2 regions of the Alteribacillus sp. HJP-4 genome follow, and region 1 is predicted to be linked to the other one. Evidence: predicted binding sites of a transcription regulator. Region 1 holds the regulator's gene; the other holds the start of a gene.
The links. The regulator NrdR, encoded in region 1, represses ribonucleotide reductase genes. The targets are predictions, from matches to a motif close to AACACNATATATNGTGTT.

Region 1 (7,959 bases):
GTATGTTTTTCCGACGCCGAATGGACCGTGAAAATAGAGGCCGATGCTGTCTTCCCCAGGCCGTGCCTGTATCGCAAATTCCAGCGCTGCATTGCTTGCAGAAAGCCTGCTTGCATGATCCTGTTCAATATCATCAAAAGTAGCATTCAATATTTCTTGGGGGATATACAAGCTCTTAATTAACGACTGATGTCTTTTTCTTTCATCAGCCTTCTGTTTGAGCCTGCACGGATGATAATGAAGCTCAACAAGGCCGTCCGCTGCAGAAATTTCCGGCTGATAGCCCTGCATAATGTTCGGGCATTCCGCCAGCCCGGGACAGGCATCACAATGCTCCCGTTCCCTTTTATATTCAAAAAGTTTATTGATGTTTTTTTCGGCTGGCGCTTCCTTTACTTCCGGATGGCTCGCCAAAAAAGCCCGAACTCTGGAGTAATCCAATACTTCCCGCTGCAGCTTTTCATACCGGGAGTGCCAATTTTTATTTTTCATAAACTGGTCCAGTGATGTCTTAATTGAATCCATCATGGCTCACCTCATTTCTGGCGGCTGTTTTTTAATTGCTTTAACATCGCTTCAAAACGCTGTTTTTCTGTTTCAAGCGAAGAGTCTGAAGGAACAGTATTCATTTGCTCAGGCTCCTGCTGCACCTGCTTTTCATTTTCGAGCCATTTTGGAAGCCGGTCTTTTCTGACATACGGCTTTGCCTGTCGTCCATTACTGGAGCGGCTGCCATTTTCCTTCCAGTGCTTTCGTTCACGGTGTTCCTTTTTAGCAAGCTCCATTGCATCTTTAACGGATTTAAGCTGCTTGCGCGACCAGTGGCCGGCAATCTTCTGCACAAGCGTCTTATGAAGCTTCATATTGTTTGTCTGCATGACATAATCAATCAGCACATTTACAATTCCTGGCTGGAGCTGATATTCAAACAGCAGTGATTCGACCAGCTTCACATCAGTAGATGGCACCTTCGCGCCATCTGAAATACTTTCTAAAAAAGACAAAGGAGAGGTCTGTTCATAGTAGCGGACCATCTTCTCTTCATTTGTGGCAGGCTCTTTTTTATCCATTGTGCGCCACTCCTTCGGATGGACACGATAGCCAAGGGCCGGGGGCTCCGGACCGTATTCAAAACGGTACCAGTCCTGGACTTTTTTGCGAAGCTCCGCGGGATTGAGTGTGTCATCCGCCGTTAAAGACTGCTGAACCATCCGGCTCATTTCCAGCGGCTCGAGCCTGTACACAAATGCAAGCCGTCGAATCACCCATTTAATCTCTTCAGTCAGCATTGTCTCCCCATCAATAAATGCAGGAAGAGAGGCCTTCAACAGCTCAAAATCAAAGCCTTCTGTCCCAAAACTGATATCAGCCTTTTGGTCCTTTCCTATGTATTCTTTTCCTGCGGGCTCATCAGCAAGTTCATCGTGCAGCAGCATTTCAGAATATTGAAGAGATGTAAATATATCATTAAAAGAAGCTGTGACCTCCTGATAGGCCTCATGGTCAATAGCTTCAAGCAGGAAACGGCTCCGGATTTCGATATAGCGGTCTCTGCCTAATTTATTATATAAAAAAACACTTAAAACATCGTTTTGAAAAAACTCTGCAGGCGTCATAGGACGCTGCAATTCATATATAAATAAAGCAGTCGTCTCAGTACTTCTTTTAAAGGTGCGGATCAATCCAATGGCTTCGAGCTTCTGACGAGCGGCAAAAATATCGTCGAGCGGAAGGTTCAATAATACCATCAGCTCATGATGGGAAACTTCCGAACTCCATAAACAGTCACGCTCCAGTTTACTCCAAAGCGTTTGAAATAAGGAAATGGGAACCGTTCCAATAAGAGGCTGATACAAAAGGGTTAATGTTTTTTGATCACGCTCTCCGATAAAGTCGGAGGACCTTACTGCAAACCGATCCACCGGAAGCAGTTCCGTCCAATGAAGTGCCACTCTTTTTCCTCCTTCCGTAAATGCAGACTTTCAGAGAAAAAAGAGCTCCAAGCCTTTGCTTTAAGCTCCATCATCTCTGTCATCTTTTTTATCTTTACTTATTAAATCTTTTAATTCATTAATAAACACATTAATATCCTTAAACTGTCTGTAGACTGATGCAAAGCGGACGTAAGCAACATCGTCGACCCGAGAAAGACGCTCCATGACCAATTCTCCGACGTCCTCGCTTTTCACTTCCGATCTGCCATCGCTTCGTAAATCTCTTTCTACTTCATTTACGATATTTTCGAGTGTTTCCAAAGGGACGGGCCGTTTCTCGCAGGCACGGATCAAGCCCCGCAGTATTTTTTCACGGCTGAATTCTTCGCGGGTCCCGCCTTTTTTAACAACGATCAGAGGAAGCTCTTCGACTATTTCAAACGTAGTAAATCTGTGCTGGCACGCATCACACTCTCGGCGGCGCCTGATTGATCTACCTTCATTGCTTGGCCTTGAGTCCAAAACCCGTGTACCGTTTGATTGGCAGGCAGGACATCGCATTAGCTATCAACTCCGTTTTGAACACGACTGCAAAAGTACGACGCACGTTCATTATTACGTTCTATCATATCATTAATGAAAGGATGTTGGGAAGGTGGGAAGCTGGAATCATATTAATTTAAATGATGGCATAGAAAAACCCGGCCGGCAGCCGGGTTTTTCCTATTATAAAGCGTTTATCTGCGGAGCTTCTACCTTCACAGGCCCCATTCCTCTCGGCACTTCGACGGTTTCTTGTTTATCGGCGCCTAAAGAAGAAGCGATATAATCTGCAGCGACGTTCGGATTAATCCGGTCGCCGCATGTATATACATCAATGCTGGCATATCCATGCTCAGGAAAGCTGTGAATCGTTAAGTGCGATTCAGAAATAATAACGACCCCGCTCACTCCCTGAGGAGCAAATTTATGAAACGCGACCTCTCTCACTTCTGCTCCTGCCTTCAATGCAGCATTCACGAAAACTCGTTCAATATAACTCATGTCATTAAGCTTTTCCATGTCACATCCCCAAAGTTCCGCAATGACGTGTCTTCCCATTGTATCCATACGCGGATTCCCCCTTTTCAAATCAATTCATCATCATGTCTTTTTGTGTCGATTATCATGACGTGGCTTCAAAAGCTGGCAGCCATCACGTTACCACGGGGGAAAGTTAGTCCGAAATGAGGTCCTAACCCTTTCAGTAACGCTTCAATTTCAGCTTCATAATAGAAGTTTATTCACCTCTTATATGGAAGTTCACGAAAATTAGTATACTGACTTTATGCATTTTTTGCAATAAAAATTTATCAGTCACACAAGGCTCTTTAGCGCAGAAGCTCAGTAGATCTGGCTTAGCACAACACTGCTGAAAATAGTGAGGGCAGTCTTAAACTAAGAAGCCCTAAACCCCACGTTCCCTGCCGGGCGCTGGAAAAAACATGCATTTCCTGCTGCAGCCTTCTGACTGTTGTTTTTCCTCACGTAGTGGCCGTCTTTCGCTGACAGGCTTTTCAGCGCGTACTGTCGATGAACCTATGACGTGAAGCAGACCATTATTCGATACCGGCTTCCAGCAGCCAAATCTCTTTTTGCCTAAATTTTTTCCACATCAAAAAAAGCAGCCCGGCTGAGACAGCCGGAACTGCTTTTTTATGCACTCATCACTGATTTTTCGTGAATGTACCGACCGACATGACAGACGAGATCAACCACCCGGCAGGAATATCCCCATTCATTGTCGTACCATGCCAGCACTTTTACCTGACGGTCGTTGATGACCATCGTGGATAGGCCGTCAATAATAGAAGAATGTTCATTGCCGTTATAGTCCGATGATACAAGCGGATCGTCGTTATATCCAAGAATTCCTTTTAAATCGGTTTCAGATGCGATTTTGAGTACCGCATTCACATCTTTCTCCGTTACCTTATTTTTGGTATCAATAACAAGATCAACTAGAGAGACATTTGGTGTCGGCACACGCAGTGCCATTCCGTTCATTTTCCCTTCCAGGTTTGGCAGAACCTTGGCAAGTGCCTTTGCTGCTCCAGTGGATGTAGGAATAATCGACTGGCCGCAGGCTCTGGCACGGCGGAGATCCTTGTGCGGGTTATCAATATTATTCTGGTCATTTGTATACGAATGAATGGTTGTCATCAAACCGCTTTCGATCTCAAATGCCTGATCAAGCACCTTCGCTACAGGCGCAAGGCAATTGGTCGTACAGGAAGCGTTAGAGATGACATGATGCTTTGCCGGGTCATAGTCATCGTCATTAACGCCGACAACGATTGTCACATCTTCATCCTTGCCTGGTGCAGTGATAACGACCTTTTTTGCACCAGCCTGAAGATGAAGTCCGGCTGTATCTTTCGATTTAAATTTACCAGTGGCTTCGATCACAATATCTACGCCAAGCTCTTTCCAGGGCAGATTGAGCGGATCTCTATCGTTTAGTAGGTATACTATTTTTCCGTCTACGACAAGATCCCCGTCCTTGACTTCCACTTCTTTGTCAAACATACCATGAATCGTGTCATACTTAATAAGATGAGCGAGGGTTTCGGCAGGGTAGCTTGCGTTAACCGCTACTACATCAAGTTCTTCGTTCTGTATTGCTTTCCGGAATACCATCCGGCCGATCCGTCCAAATCCATTAATTGCCGTTTTTACTTTCATACAGACAGGCCTCCCTGCTAATTGTGTTACACTAAATTATCATTTTGTAGAATTAGTATATCACATTAAAATAGATAATGTACTGTTTTTTACAAAAAAAATTGCCCGTTTTTAACGGGCAGGCTTCATCTTCCATTTATGAATCACAATTTGCAGCTGGTCGAGAGTTTCTTGTATCGTGCCATTGTTATTAATGACTTCATCGGCAAACGCTTTTTTCTCATCAAGTGCCATCTGGGAGGCAATCCGGTCAGCAGCATCCTGCCCGCCGGCCTTGTCTCTATCCATTAACCGCTGCAGCTGTACTTCTTTCGTTACATATACGAGCAGCACCTTGTCTACCATAAATTGCAGCTTATTTTCTATAAGTAAAGGGATATCGAAAATAATCGTTGAATGTCCGTTCTGCTGTAGTTCGTCTTTTCTCTCGAGCATTCGCTTGCGAATGGAGGGATGCATAATCTGGTTCAGCAGCTGACGCTTTTCCTGGTCCTGAAAGATAATTTTTCCTAATTTTTTTCTTGCGAGCGTGCCGTCATGCTCTAATACATCCGGCCCGAAATGTTCTACAATTTTTTCATAGGCATCTTCTCCGGGCTCTGCCACTTCTCTTGCGATTTTATCAGCATCAACGACAGGGAACCCTTTTTCTTCCAGAGCGTTTCCAACAATACTTTTTCCGCTTGCAATGCCTCCAGTTAAGCCAATTACCATCTTTATCCCTCCTTTCCTCAGTTATGAAAGATTTAATAAACCTAAGCAGATAAGCAGAACACCCGGCGCAAAGGATAATTTCTGCACCGATTGAAATGCAGACAGTTTTTCGCCTGCAGATCTTCCACCGGCTAGAAAAAAGGCACATAATACAGCAACTGCAGCTGCAAGATAATAAGCATTCAGTCCGAGAAGTGCAGCGCTTATTCCTGCGCCAAAGGCGTCAAGAGATAAGGCTGCCGACAGCAGGACTGCTTCTCCCCAGCTTATGGAACCGGAGTCATCCATATCTGCTTTTTCAGGTGTTTTAATAATTTCAATCGTTTGTTTCATAAAATTAGTACTGCTGCCTTTATCGATTTCCAACGTTTCAGAAGCTGCCGGTTTTTCTTTTTTCATCACCTGCAGCACAGCCCAGCTGCCGATCGCGATTAACAGCATTCCGCCGATCGTTTCCGTAACAGCATCCGGTATAAATTGAGTGAGCAGGCCTGCCCCCGCTGCACCTAGCAGCACAGATACTCCAGAACAGATACTGATAAAAATCAGTACAGAGCTGGAGAGCTGAAGCTTGCGGAGGCCATATGCCAATCCAGTTCCAAAGCTGTCTACACTGACAGCAAATGCCAAAACAAATAGTGATATGAGTTGTGCCATGAAAGCTGGCTCCTCCCTGTCGATATCTACGACAGTATATGGAGGATTCACAGCAGGCGTGTATCCATATGAAAGATTTGACGAGTATTCGTGCTTTTAAGCGGGCTGGCAGCCAGGGCAGTAGTGGGTGCCGCGTCCGGCAACGACTGTTTTTTCAATGGGAATGCCGCACGTGTGGCACGGCTCATCCTTGCGTCCATAAACATTCAGCTCAAGCTGAAACATCCCCATCTCTCCGGCGCCGTTCACATAGGAGCGGACAGTACTTCCACCTTTTTTAACTGCTTCGTCGATTGTGCAATTAATCTCGTTCCAAAGCTTTTCTGTCTGCCTGTGGTTCAGGGCCGCAGCCTTTGCACCCGGGCGGATGCCGGCACGAAACAGTGCTTCGTCGACATAAATATTGCCCAGCCCTGCCACTACACGCTGATCGAGCAGTACAGTCTTTACATCACGGGCCGTCTTCGTAAAACAGGCGGATAGATATTCGGCGGTAAAAGCTTCATCATTAATAGGTTCCGGGCCCAGCTGGCGAAGCGGCATTTCCGATTGCTCTGTTCCTTTTTCAAACAAATGCATCGTCCCGAATTTGCGCACATCCCGGTAGCGGAGTTCACTGCCGTCAGCAAAGAAAAAGCGTACATGCGTATGCTTATCAGGCTCTTCTCCACTCCCCATCTCATACTTACCTTCCATTCGCAAATGAGAAACCATCACATAGTCCTGAAGATTTATTTTTAAAAATTTGCCCTGTCTTCCGATACTTTCAATCCTCTGGCCTTCAAGCATCGCGGCAAAGGCAAGCGCATCATCCGGTCTTTTTATAATGCGGGGCCAGCTGATCTCAGCGGTTTGAATTGTTTTTCCTGCCACCAATTTTTCCAGGGTGCGTCTTACCGTTTCAACTTCCGGCAGCTCCGGCATACTTCTCTCTCCTTATTTGGCGTCGTACCACGTGTCTCCATAAGAAACATCGGCTTTCAGCGGAACGTGAAGCTTCATTGTTTCCTCCATCACCTTTGGTACGAGTTTTGTCATTTTATGCAGTTCATTTTCAGGCACTTCAAAAATTAATTCATCGTGCACCTGCAGGAGCAGTCGGCTTTCGAGACCTTCGTCCTCCAGAGCCTTGCTGACATCCACCATTGCCTGCTTAATAATGTCAGCCGCCGTACCCTGAATCGGCGTATTCATCGCGGTCCGCTCTGCAAAACTGCGCAGGTTAAAGTTTCTGCTCGTAATATCCGGCAGATACCGGCGCCGCTGCAGAAGCGTAGAGACGTAACCTTTTTCACGGGCTTCATCTTTTACATCATCCATATATTCTTTAACCTTTGGATAGCTTGCCAGATACCGATCAATAAACTCCTGTGCTTCCTTTCTCGTAATACCGAGGCTCTGAGAAAGCCCATAATCGGAAATTCCATAAACAATGCCGAAGTTTACAGCTTTGGCACTTCTTCTCATATTCGAAGTGACGTCCTCTTCTTTGACATGAAATACATCCATCGCTGTTTTCGTATGAACATCCATATCCTTCTGAAATGCCTCAATAAGTCCCTCATCCCCTGCAATATGTGCCAGCACACGTAGCTCAATCTGGGAATAATCCGCAGCAAGAATCGACCAGCCTTTTTCTGATGGAATAAAGGCTTTGCGGATGCGGCGGCCTTCCTCAAGCCTAATCGGGATGTTCTGCAGGTTGGGCTCGGTCGAACTCAGCCTTCCCGTTTGAGTGAGGGCCTGATTAAAGATCGTGTGTATCTTATTTGTTTCTGGATGAATCACCTTTAAGAGTCCTTCAATATATGTTGAATTCAGCTTGGACACCTGGCGGTATAACAGCAGCTTCGGGATGATGTCATGCTGGCCCTCCAGCTTTTCCAGAACATCCGCAGCTGTGGAATATCCGGTTTTCGTTTTCTTAATT
Region 2 (7,959 bases), on a different contig from region 1:
GGCAGAAAAAGCTGGGAGTGCGAACTCTTGATATGGCGAAACGTCTCCTTGATTTTGGCTATCATCCTCCGACAATATATTTTCCAATCAATGTGGAAGAGTGCATGATGATTGAGCCGACCGAGACAGAATCCAAAGAAACTCTTGATGAATTCGCTGATTCACTCATTCAAATTTCGAAGGAAGCAGAATCAGAACCGGAAAAAGTTCAGGAAGCGCCTCATACTACGGTAGTAAAACGGCTAGATGAGACATTGGCTGCGAGAAAACCAGTTTTAAAATATGAACGGGCAGCATCGACTTCTCCTGTTAATGTATAATAAAAAGCTGGGGACGGATAAGGGGAATTGTGCTTTGCCTCAGCCACCAAGGGAGCCCATACACTCCCTTTGATGACTTCAGCTGTTACTTTGTGAGCGTAAGGAAGCTGAAAAAGTTTAATTATCGAATGATAAGTGCATTTAATTGTTCGTATTTTCTATTTCGCAATCGACTTAGGAAATTATTTCGCATCAAATGAATAAACGCTTCCGACTATCATTTCTGATAATCGGAAGCGTATTTTTACTCTTCAGAGACGAAAACTATATTCAGGAAGAAAAATTTACTATCCAGCAGCCCATATTTTCTTCATGTGACCCTTTATGAGACTAAGAACCGTCAATATATTAACCTTTTTTTATTTTTCCGGTCCATTTTTTGAAGCCTTTTTTCAAATTATACAAATCTGTCGCACCACGTTTCTTCTTCAGCATCCGGGCTGCCTGAATACTTCTGCTCCCGGTATGGTCGTATAAATACACAGGTTTATCCGGACGAATTTCATTCATTCTCTGCTTCATCTGCGACAAAGGTATATTTCTCGCACCGAGAATATGACCGCCGTTATATTCCTTTGGTTCTCTCACATCTATTAATTGCGCTTTCCGGTAGCCTTTAATGAATTCTTCCTGGCTCAGCTCCGTTAAAAAACCAGGGGTTTTCAAGCGCCGCACCGCCAATACCGCCAGCAGACCAATTAATATCCCCCATAAAATCCAAGTAACCATGTTTTTCCACTCCTTTATATGATGACACCTGTCCCATGAAGTATTATAATAATCTTTTGGGTCAGAAGCAAAATAAATATTTGTGTTAATTCTATTATAACGTGTCCCTTTCTGGCTGTATAAAGAAATCCGTCACTTGTCGCAGACACTTTTTATTAGTGCAGTGGAAGCGATTATAAAAGATATAAGAGAGTTCATCATTCTTTTTTTTAGACAGATTCTTTGGTAGACTTTTTTCTGCACATGTTTTTATATTCGAAGGATTGGTGAAGCAGATGGATAAGGAAACATGGTACTTTATAAATTCGGGGACACGCTCTCCAGCTTATAACATGGCTATGGATGAAATGCTTCTGAGTTGGAATAGTGAAGGAAGTATGCCTCCGGTCGTCCGATTTTACGGGTGGGATCCGCCGACGCTTTCTGTCGGGTATTTTCAAAAAGTACTTAAAGAAATAAATATGGAAGCTGTAAAAAAGCACAATCTTGGTTTTGTAAGAAGACCGACAGGCGGACGGGGCGTATTGCATGACAAAGAATTGACCTATAGTGTGATTGTTCCAGAGGACCATCCTTTAATGCCGGCGTCAGTAACAGAAGCATATCGTGTAATCTCAGAGGGAATCCTGCAGGGATTCCGTCATTTAGGACTCCAGGCAGACTTTTCTGTGCCGAAAACAAAGGAAGAAGAAGCAGCCCTGAAAAATCCTAGATCTTCTGTTTGTTTTGATGCTTCTTCATGGTATGAGCTTGTCGTGGAAGGAAGAAAAATAGCTGGGAGCGCCCAGACAAGACAGAAAGGTGTGATTTTGCAGCACGGATCTATCATTCTTGATATTAATGAAGATCAGCTGTTTGATTTGTTTAATTACCCAAGCGAAAAGGTGAGAGAGAGAATGCAGCGGGCGTTCAAAAATAAAGCTGTTGCTATTAATGAGATTGCAGAACAACCTATCTCTATGGACGAATTAACTGCCGCTTTTCACAAAGGCTTTGCAGAAGGATTAAATGTTAAATGGAAGAAATATACTGTTTCTGAGGAAGAAGAAAAGCAGATACTGGAACTAGCCAATAAAAGATATAATTCGGCAGAGTGGAATTTTAAAAGGTAATAAGCGATTCCGGCACTTTAGGAATCGCTTTCTTTATACGAATTCGCGTCTCTCATAGTCCTTACGCTTTTCCTGCTATTAGAAGCATTCGTGTCTGATATTTTCCTGAAATGCCTGTTGAAGTTTTCGAGTTACAGTACCGATAGAATAATCAGCGCTGAATGTCCCTTCAACTTTAGTGACAGGAGTAATTTCCATTGTAGTGCTTGATACAAACATCTCATCTGCAAGCGCAGCTTCATGCATGGTAAACGCTTCTTCTTTCCATGGGATGGCATGCTCCTCAGCCAAGGAAAGTATCAGTTCTCTTGTAATCCCGTGCAAAATTAAATTAGTGGCAGGGTGGGTGTACAATATACCTTGTTGGACAATAAATACATTTGTAGAGGATCCTTCGGTAATAATATTTCCACGGTGCTGGATAGCTTCATGGGCCTGATTATCTTCCGCTTTTCGTTTGGCCATGACATTCCCTAATAAATTAATCGTTTTAATATCGCAGCGCAGCCAGCGTATATCCTCCACCGCATATAAGGTTATACCTTTTTTCTGCTTTTCCAGCGGTACGGGAGCTTCCTTTGTAAACCCTGTAACTACAGGAGCCAACGACCTTTCGTATAAATGATTTCTCTCCTGCTCGCCGCGGGTGGCCTGAATATAAATATATCCATCTTTTACGTTATTTTTTGAGATTAATGCTGCTGCATGCTTTTCTATTTCATCCTGGGTAAAAGGAAGAGAAAAATCGAGTTCAGCGGCACTCCGTTGTAATCTTTTCATATGTTTGTTCATTAAAAAAAAGCGCCCGTTGTATATACGGATAACTTCATATACACCATCACCGAAATAATACCCCCGGTCGTTAAATGGGATAACTGCTTCATTTTTTGGGATCATTTTATTATTTATCCACACATGTTCCATAGAATAATGCCTCCTTCATTCATTTTACGTATTTACCTTATCATGAAATAACAGTGAACTGCGAGTGAGAATAAACAGATCTCTTCTACATTTAGCAACCCAGAAAATTGATTGATAATAAGTATTACTCCGGCTTTTTCATTAGCATAAGTCATTTATCTCATGGATGCGCATTTTTCTAAAGTTGACAAAAAGTGTCGAATTCTATCTATTATCAATATATGGTGTATTTTATAAAATATCGAGCACTATATATTGATTTGTTGCTCCTTCTTTGATAAACTGAAACAAATCATACTAAGGGAATAGTTATACAAACTGTTCTTTGGGGAGGACGATTACTTGAGCACAACAATGCAGCAGGTGATGAAAATTAATAAAGAAAGCTTAAATGATGACATTGCGTATTTCCCTCAGGTGCACCCGATCACCGAGGATATGGAAATTACAAAAAAAGGTGTCTCCCGTCTCGTGATGCTTGATAGATACACTTTTAAAGATACTGAAAAGAAAACATTAAAGGCAGGGGATTTTGTCGTTCTGACCGTCAAGGAGGATCCTAAATTCCCTGCAAGAGGCTATGGATATGTAACCGCCCTTAACTGGGAAGCGGGCAGAGCAGATATTTATGTCGATGAAGATTTTCATCATGTGATTGATGACCCCCAGGAGGCAGCTGACGGAGTTGTCACCCGCTCGCTTGATGTCATTGAAAAGCCGCTTGAAATTTATTATGAGCAGATAGCTAAAAGAAATGCAACGGGACTAGCTTCAGTGGAAACGACTGAAGAGAGAAGAAGCAGTTCCTTTACAAAGTTTTATAAGCAATTGGTGAACATGAACTTTATTCCAGCAGGGCGTGTCCTATACGGAGCAGGCGCCCAGACGGATGTGACCTACTTTAACTGCTATGTGATGCCGTTTATGGAAGATTCAAGAGAAGGCATCTCTGAGCACCGCAAACAAGTCATGGAAATTATGAGCAGAGGCGGAGGAGTCGGAACGAACGGATCCACACTAAGACCGAGAAACACGCTTGCCAGGGGAGTAAACGGAAAATCTTCAGGCTCTGTATCATGGCTTGATGACATTGCCAAGCTGACGCATCTTGTAGAACAAGGCGGATCCAGGCGCGGAGCTCAGATGATAATGCTCGCAGACTGGCATCCAGATATTCTGGAATTCATTATTTCCAAAATGCAGAACCCGCGCATTCTTCGTTTTCTGCTTGAAAAAACGGAAGATGAGCAAATCCGACGGCTTGTAAAAGAAAAGCTGAAGTTCACTCCGCTTTCCGAAACAGAGGAATCAATGTATCAAGGTGTGCTGAATTATAAATCCATTCCAGGCCAGGGCGGCTTCAACGAAAAAGTCATAAGGGAAGCGGAAGAAAAACTGCAGACCGGGGGAACGTTTACTGTTAACTCTCCTGAGTTTCTAACCGGCGCGAATATATCCGTCTGTCTGACAGATGAATTTATGAAAGCAGTCGAAAATAATGAAGATTACGCACTTCGTTTTCCAGATGTTGAAAATTATTCACAGGAAGAAATGGCTGTTTACAATAAAGAGTGGCAGGAGAGCGGTGATGTCCGAGAATGGGAAGAACGAGGCTGCGGCATTCGGACGTATCGCACGATAAAAGCAAAAGAATTGTGGAAGCTTATCAATATTTGTGCTACCTACTCTGCAGAACCTGGTATTTTCTTTATTGATAATGCCAATGAGCAGACAAATGCACAAAGCTACGGACAAAAAGTGGTGGCGACGAACCCTTGCGGCGAGCAGCCCCTTGCTCCTTATTCCGTCTGCAACCTGGCTGCGGTAAATCTTGCAGAAATGGCTGATAAAGAAGAATGCCGAGTAGATTTTGATAAATTAAAAGACACGGTTAAGACCGGTGTAAGAATGCAGGACAACGTAATTGATGCCACACCGTATTTTCTCGAGGATAATACGAAGCAGGCGAAAGGTGAGCGCCGCATCGGACTTGGCGTTATGGGGCTTCATGACCTGCTTATTTATGCAGAAACAGTATACGGTTCAGAAGAAGGCAATGTATTAATAGACCAGATTTTTGAAACAATTGCAACAACTGCATACCGGACAAGTATTGAACTGGCAAAAGAAAAAGGAAGCTTTCCATTTTTAATTGGAAAGACAGAAGAAGAGACAGTACAGCTTCGTGAACAGTTCATTAATTCAGGCTATATGAAGAAAATGCCGGAAGATATCCGGCAGGGCGTGCTCGACCACGGAATAAGAAACTCCCATCTCCTTACAGTTGCTCCGACTGGCAGTACCGGTACGATGGTAGGAGTAAGTACAGGGCTCGAGCCGTACTTCTCATTTAAGTATTTCCGCAGCGGCCGTCTGGGTAAATTCATTGAAGTTAACGCTGAGATTGTACAAGAGTATCTCAGCCGTCATCCTGGAGAAGCCGGAGAAGAGCTTCCAGAATTTTTTATCTCAGCGATGGATCTGTCTCCAGAAGCACATGCAGATGTTCAGTGTGTTATCCAAAAATGGGTGGACAGTTCACTTTCAAAGACCGTTAACGCACCACGCGGATATACAGTGGAGCAGGTGCAGAAGGTGTATGAACGGCTCTATAATGGCGGGGCAAAAGGCGGAACCGTCTATGTTGATGGAAGCCGCGAAGCCCAGGTGCTTTCCTTAACAGCTGAAGATAACAGCTTTGAAGAAGAGCACGAAATGAAAGAACGTCCCGACCAAAAAGTGGTACTTGTTGATACAATAAAAGACATTCGTTCTACCACCGTAAATTTCGGAAATGAAATCGGGGACACTTGTCCAGTCTGTCGCGAAGGAACGATTGAAGATATTGGCGGCTGTAATACGTGCACGAATTGTAACGCCCAGTTAAAATGCGGACTTTAAATGTATAGATAGAGAAAAAGGGGCAGCCTGAACGGAGTCCACTGAAAAACTGAATGGCTATGAAAAGTAGTTTTCTTAAAAAGCGGTCTGCGTGGAATTTAGCTTCCATACAGACCGCTTTTCAACTAATTTTAAGAGGTTTGTGCCCTCTATTTCAATTTGGAAATGAGTTTGATTTCACTTTCTTTCGGGTAGTTGATATTTTCCTTTGCCTAATAAGCTGAATCTCCAATGATTTCCTTCACTTCTAATCCAGCCTCTTGACTTTTCTTCGTTAACTCAGGTAAATGCTTCTTTCTTTCCTTATAGGATCGATTTGAGCGTGGTCAACTTTTCATGTAAACTAAAGCAAGTGCAACAATTTTTCATTAAATAAACTATATTGTTATAGACATTGGGGGGAGTTCGTATGCCAACTCCAAGCATGGAGGATTATTTAGAACGAATCTATCAGTTAATAGAAGAGAAAGGTTATGCACGTGTTTCCGATATAGCCGAGGCACTGGATGTGCACCCTTCCTCTGTTACCAAAATGGTTCAGAAACTTGATAAAAAAGAATATCTTATTTACGAAAAGTACCGGGGGTTAATTTTAACAGCAAAAGGGAAAAAAGTTGGAAAAAGGCTCGTCTACCGCCATGAATTACTTGAAGACTTTTTGAAATTAATTGGAGTAGAAGGAAAGTATATATTTGAAGATGTAGAAGGAATTGAACATCATCTAAGCTGGGATGCGATTGATCGAATAGGCGACGTAGTTCAGTATTTTCAGGAAAATGAATCCAGAGTGAAGGAATTAAGAAACATTCAGCAGCAAAATGAAATAGATTCAGAATAATTCTGCGATAACGTTTTGGTGATCCATTCCCTCATTCACAGACTCGACTGAACAAACCGGCTGGACTGTTGAGGAGCAAAGACAGTTAAGCAGTGCGGCATAAAAGGAGGCTGCTATTGACTCAATAACAGGGAAGCTGGCTCTTCTTCCGGCCGCCGGACCCACGTTCGGAGACCGGTATAGTTTTATGTACAAAAATCCGTCTGCAGGAATAGTAAGAATAAACACCTATCCTTTTTCCAATTCATACGATGGAAAAAGGGAGGAGTGGTATGATGAAGGTCGATGCTGTATTTGCCGGAGGAGGGGTAAAGGCTTTTACTTTTATTGGAGCAATGAAAGCACTTGAGGAAAACAATTATTCGATAGAACGAGTAGCTGGCACCAGTGCAGGGGCCATTACAGCAGCTCTCATTAAAGCCGGGTATACAGCAGAGGAACTAACCTCAATCCTTCTGCCGGTTGAATCAAAGGACATTCTTGATGAAACATTGGTGACCGAGTATCTACCCTGGCTTGCCTGGCTGCTAGTGTACCGGAAGCTCGGCCTCTATAAAGGGGAGAAACTCGAAAATTGGATTCAGGAGCTGCTGAGAAGAAAAGGAGTGCATTCTTTTCGGGATCTGCCGGAGGGCAGTCTTAAAATAATAGCATCGGATGTAACAGCCGGAAGAATGATTGTATTTCCGGATGATATCCCCAGCTACGGCAAGAATATATCCACTTTTCCACTTTCACGTGCAATTAGAATGAGCTGTAGTCTGCCTTATTTTTTTCAGCCGGTTAAATGGAAAATGACGAAAAAGAAAAACCACCTTATTTTAGATGGTGGCCTGTTAAGTAACTTTCCAATGTGGATATTTCAAGATGATATAGAAGGAAAGCTGCAGCGCCCGGTAATCGGGTTTCAGCTTTCTCCAGCAATGGAGGAAGGCGAAGTAAAAAAAATAAAAAATGCTGTCATTTTGTATCAGTCCCTCTTTGATACAATGAGAAAAGCGCACGATTTACGTTATATATCAAAGAATGATGCTAAAAACATCGTATTTTTAACAGTGGATGATGTGAAAACCACCCAATTTACCTTATCGCTGGAACAAAAACAGCAGTTAATTGATATGGGACAACAGCAAAC

Region 2: ACE4RR_RS09235 (vitamin B12-dependent ribonucleotide reductase) is a predicted target of NrdR. The motif match lies at 3,330-3,347, and genes of this name have one in related genera.

Annotation. Positions count from the first base shown of each region.
Region 1 is NZ_JBHIKY010000023.1:2,045-10,003, forward strand. Features, by position in the region: gene dnaI (primosomal protein DnaI) at 1-528, opposite strand, end outside; gene ACE4RR_RS17025 (replication initiation and membrane attachment family protein) at 537-1,952, opposite strand; gene nrdR (transcriptional regulator NrdR) at 2,013-2,495, opposite strand; gene speD (adenosylmethionine decarboxylase) at 2,661-3,044, opposite strand; gene ACE4RR_RS17040 (glyceraldehyde-3-phosphate dehydrogenase) at 3,630-4,658, opposite strand; gene coaE (dephospho-CoA kinase) at 4,770-5,372, opposite strand; gene ytaF (sporulation membrane protein YtaF) at 5,394-6,029, opposite strand; gene mutM (DNA-formamidopyrimidine glycosylase) at 6,126-6,953, opposite strand; gene polA (DNA polymerase I) at 6,966-7,959, opposite strand, start outside.
Region 2 is NZ_JBHIKY010000008.1:33,069-41,027, reverse strand. Features, by position in the region: gene gcvPB (aminomethyl-transferring glycine dehydrogenase subunit GcvPB) at 1-320, shown strand, start outside; gene ACE4RR_RS09250 (rhodanese-like domain-containing protein) at 669-1,049, opposite strand; gene ACE4RR_RS09245 (lipoate--protein ligase family protein) at 1,325-2,161, shown strand; gene dat (D-amino-acid transaminase) at 2,240-3,085, opposite strand; gene ACE4RR_RS09235 (vitamin B12-dependent ribonucleotide reductase) at 3,440-5,986, shown strand; gene mntR (transcriptional regulator MntR) at 6,396-6,824, shown strand; gene ACE4RR_RS09225 (patatin-like phospholipase family protein) at 7,097-7,959, shown strand, end outside.